One region of the Paraburkholderia sp. MM6662-R1 genome, then DNA from elsewhere that is predicted to be linked to it. Evidence: riboswitches for the same ligand, from Rfam matches in the RefSeq annotation. Region 1 holds a riboswitch; the other holds the start of a gene.
The links. A riboswitch is a leader RNA that binds a small molecule or an ion and turns the genes downstream of it on or off. The one in region 1 is predicted to bind glycine.
Positions count from the first base shown of each region.

Region 2: linked by a shared signal. The riboswitch ahead of OKW39_RS43505 (D-amino acid dehydrogenase) and the one ahead of gcvT (glycine cleavage system aminomethyltransferase GcvT) in region 1 are both predicted to bind glycine.

Region 1 is NZ_JBNDLV010000001.1:2,635,981-2,638,375, reverse strand. It holds gene OKW39_RS12375 (oxidoreductase) at 1-447, shown strand, start outside; gene OKW39_RS12370 (hypothetical protein) at 667-1,017, shown strand; glycine riboswitch at 1,236-1,337, shown strand; glycine riboswitch at 1,359-1,518, shown strand; gene gcvT (glycine cleavage system aminomethyltransferase GcvT) at 1,599-2,395, shown strand, end outside.
Region 2 is NZ_JBNDLV010000005.1:133,456-135,850, forward strand. It holds gene OKW39_RS43500 (glycine C-acetyltransferase) at 1-18, shown strand, start outside; gene OKW39_RS43505 (D-amino acid dehydrogenase) at 95-1,297, opposite strand; glycine riboswitch at 1,444-1,533, opposite strand; gene argE (acetylornithine deacetylase) at 1,627-2,395, opposite strand, start outside.

The sequences.
Region 1 (2,395 bases):
CATCGCGACGACGCAAGTGCACCCGACTACGTGCACATCCAGCTCGGCTATGACGAGTTCGAGGTCGTGCTGCACGCAAGCGCGCTGACCGCGTTGCCGGGAGCGCGCTTTTCGATCCACGGCACGCGCGGCAGCTACGTGAAGTACGGCCTCGACACCCAGGAAGATCAGCTGAAAGCGGGCCTGCGCCCCGGCGACGCAGGCTTCGGCGCCGGCAACAGCCCCGGCGTGCTGCGCGTGCTCGAAGGCGACGAGGAAGTCGAGTGCGAATTGCCGACCCGAAACGGCGAGTACGCAGGCTTCTATATTGCGTTGGCCGACGCGATCCAGAACCGCGTCGCATTTCCGATCAGCACGCGCGACGCGGTCGACGTGATGACGATCATCGACCTGGCCGCGCGCAGTTCCGAGCAGGGTGTGCGACTGCCGTTCGAGCGCATTCGCTGAACCCCGCCCCGCTGTGCGTCGACACCGCGCCACCACGATCTGTGTACCAAAAACGGGACCGCCTTTAGCGCCGCGAAGGCTGTCGGCGCTGGCTTTCCTGACGTTCCGAAAAAGGAACATAACGTTACAAATTCGCCCGCTGCAGAGTCAGCGGGCATTCTTCGTCAGCCGTTGCTAGTGAGGTAGCAACCCAACACGACAACGACTCCGGGAGAATCCATGTCTCGAATCATCCGTGCCCTTGTTGCATGCGCGCTGCTCGGCTCCGTCGCCGCCTGCGTGGTAACGCCCCCGCCGACGCCGCATCCGGGCCCGACTCCCCAGCAGATCGCGGACCAGCGTCTGCATCAGGTCGACGGCCGCATCGACAATCTCGCGCACCGTATTGATAACCGCGTGAATCAGGGCTATTACCCGCCGCCGCAAGGCGCCGCGCTGCATCATCGTCTCGAGACGATTCGCCAGGAAGCGCATGACATGGCCGCCCAGCATGGCGGCGGTTTGTCCGCGGAAGAACAGCGCGTGCTGAATCAGGAACTGGACAATGCGGCTCATGCGATCGGCGAGTGAGTCAGCGAGCAAGTGGGCAAACCGAATCGGCAAACGAGCCACCAGGTGAGCCCCCACTACCGCTCATCGTGCGGTCACGGATGGCACCGGGAGAAGCAACTGAAAAGCGCGGGCACCACGGTCCGCGCTTTCTTTTTGACGCCCCCGAACAGCCACAGCCGGCCCCACACCGCTCCCGGGCCTTTATTTGACAAGCCCCGGCCCGTCGCGTAAATTCGCCGCACGCGTCGGGAGAGCGTGCTGGCAGGCGAAAAATCGCAGGCCGCGCCGCCGAAGGGGCACACCCGCAAACTCTCAGGCAAAAGGACCGACCGCGTCGAAAAACCCGTCTTCCGGCGGCTTTTTCGCACTCTGGAGAGCGGCAGTAGCCATCCGCGCGCACCTCGTGCACCGCAGGCAGGCTGCCCACCGAAGGGGCGCGCGTTTCACCGTGACGAATCGAGCTCATTGAGCCGGTCGCGGCGGCGCAATCTCTCAGGTATCGAGGACAGAGGGGTCATGCAGAACCACGCTCGCAGGCACACGGCCGCGAGGCAGTGCGCCGCATGGCCTTTTTTGTTTCGCGAGATGCCCGAGGCCCCATGACCGAACTCAAACACACCCCGCTCCACGCCGCTCACCGCGCGCTCAATGCTCGCATGGTCGACTTCGGCGGCTGGGACATGCCCGTCAACTACGGCTCGCAGATCGAGGAACATCGCGCGGTGCGTACCGACGCCGGCATGTTCGACGTGTCCCACATGTGCGTGGTCGACTTCACCGGCGAGCGCGTCCGCGCGTTCTTCGAATACGCGCTCGCGAACAACGTCGCGAAGCTGCAAACGCCGGGCCGCGCGCTCTACTCCTGCATGCTGAATCCGAACGGCGGCGTGATCGACGACCTGATCGTCTATTACTTCGCCGAAGACCACTTCCGCGTGGTCGTCAACGCCGGCACCGCCGACAAAGACATCGCCTGGTTCGGCCAGCTCAACGCGGGCGGCTTCGGTCTCACCATCACGCCGCGCCGCGATCTGGCGATCGTCGCCGTGCAAGGCCCGAACGCACGCGAAAAGGCCTGGCAAACCGTGCCGGCCGCGCGCGCCGCGACTGAAACGCTGAAGCCGTTCAACGCCGCGCGCGTCGACGGCACGCCGTTCGGCGAGCTGACCGTCGCGCGCACCGGCTATACCGGTGAAGACGGCTTCGAGATCATCGTGCCGGCTACCCACGTCGAAGCGCTGTGGAATGCGCTCGCGGCCCACGGCGTGCGCCCGGCCGGTCTCGGCGCGCGCGATACGCTGCGCCTCGAAGCCGGCATGAACCTGTACGGCCAGGACATGGACGACAATGTCTCGCCGCTCGACGCGGGCCTCGCATGGACCGTCGACCTGGCCTC
Region 2 (2,395 bases), on a different contig from region 1:
GCGCAGTCTTTACTGTAAGTGAGCGGACTGAGCAGTATATAGAGCGTTACTTCTCAACACCGGCCGGCTTCACAGCCGGCCGTTCCCATTGTCTCTATCTATCAATTGCTTGAGCCACCGTCTCAGCGGTCGCAGCCGATAGGGTCCATCCCAAGTGCCCATGACCGGTATTGTAGAAGACGCCTGGACGCTGCCCCCGTCCGACCCGCGGCAACATACTAGGCATCATAGGTCTGAGGCCCGCCCATGGAATCACGCTGGAAGTGGAGACGCCGGGAAAATGCCGTCGAGTCCACTCCACAAGCGGGGCCACGCGATCTGCACGAATGTCGCGATTCATTCCATTGAACTCTGCAGTTCCGGCAACGCGCAATCGAGTCGGACCGAGTCGACTGGTAACAATCTTTGCCCGGTCATCGAGCAAGCTGACCCATGGAGCGGAGCTTTGACTCTGTTCATCTTCTAGATTGACAGTGATTGAATATCCTTTGACCGGATAGATGTTCACTCGATCACCCAACATCGAGGCAAACGCCCGGCTTGCCACCCCTGCACAGATGACCATAGCGTCGAAGACCTGCTCGCCCTGCTCCAAGGAAATAACGATCTTGTCGTGACTGTCATGCGCTATTGAACGGACCAGCGCCTCGTACTTGAACACGACCCCTTGCCGTTCGCAAGCTGCGGATAATCCGCGCACAAACTTATGGATGTCGCCGGTCGAATCGGATTCGGTAAAAAACCCCCCGTAAAACTCGCCTGAAAGACTCGGTTCAATAGAAGCGATTTCTTCAGGGGACACCGGATTTCTGACTAAGCCACCTTCGCGCAGTATCTCGTTCACGCGCGCAGCTGCGTCGAACTCCTTACGCGTTCCGTAGACATGGAGTATGCCCCGACGCTCAAGGTCGAACTCGATGCCTTCTCGCTCGGCAATGCTGAAAAAAGGATCACGCGCAGCAATTGCGAGTCGGACAGTTTCGATAGTGTTTTCCTTGTACCGAGGAATCTGACGTACAAACTCGCCGATCCAACTGTACTTGTGCCAGCTTGGTTTCGGATTGAGGAGGAGGGGAGCGTCACGATCTAACATCCAGCGGATGCCTTTCAATATCGTTGCGCTGCTGTTCCAGACTTCCGCATTGCATGCGGAAAGTTGGCCGCCATTGGCGAACGAGGTCTCCATAGCCACATAGCGGTGACGTTCGAAGACGGTGACTTGATGACCGCGTTGCAAAAGCGAATACGCGGTGGTGACGCCAGTAACGCCGGCGCCGATGATAGCAATACGTGACATGGTTTTCCCAGATGGTTTAGAACGCCGGCCACTGATTTGTGGTTGGCTCAATGCACCATCTGTTCATGTACCTGAGAGTTTCGCCATTACTCAATCGAACAATGGCTCCCCTTCGGTGGGCGCGCGCAGCGCCGCTCTCCAGATGCTCCAACAGCACGGTCCTTTTCGCCTGAGAGTTTCCGGGGCGGTTGCTCCGTCGGCGCCGTCTTGAAGACGAACTCTTCCATACTGCATGTTGGAACTTGTCTACGTTACATCAGTGCAAATATTCCTGCAATGTTTGTTATCCTGAATACAAGTCTAAGACGCCCATATCGAACTACTCAAAGTCATGCCGAAGTGCGTTTGCAAAAGTAACTAATGAGGTTGTTCAGGAAGACCTCGCAGGAGCGAAGTTGTTCAAGAGATATGAACTCGTTTGCTTTATGTGCATGCGAAATGCTTCCCGGCCCGCAAATGAGTGTGGGGATTTGTGCCTTCGAAAAGAACCCGGCCTCCGTGCCATACGCCACTTTCCGAGGCACAAAATCTTGCTGCAACTGTCTGACGACTTTCGTGAGTTGAGCCTCATCGGGAGCCTCGAATGCTGGCACGTCAGCGATACGCGAGAACTCAATGTTGCACGCTTGGTTCTCTTCTTTCATTTGGGGAAGTACGGATTGGTACGCGTACTCTCTCACTCGCTGAAAACAGTCGTCTGGATCTACACCGGGTAAGGTACGGAACTCGAAGCTTAGCTCGCACGTATCGGGAACAGTGTTGGTCGCGATGCCACCCGATATCAACCCTGTCTGTGCGGTGGAGTAGGGAACATCGAATGCATTGTCAAAGGGGCCGGTCCTTCTTAGATCATCTGCAGTGTCGCGGACATGTCTTACCAGCAATGATGCATACTCGATTGCATTGACGCCGTAGGGGGTCAATGAAGAGTGCGCCGCTTTTCCGTGCACGCAGCAGCGATAAGCGCTCTGGCCTTTATGAGCATATACCGGCAACATATCTGTAGGTTCGCCGACGACACAGCCTTCGGCATTCAACCCTCGGCGTGCTAGTTCCTCGATCAATATGGGGATTCCCGTACATCCGACCTCCTCATCG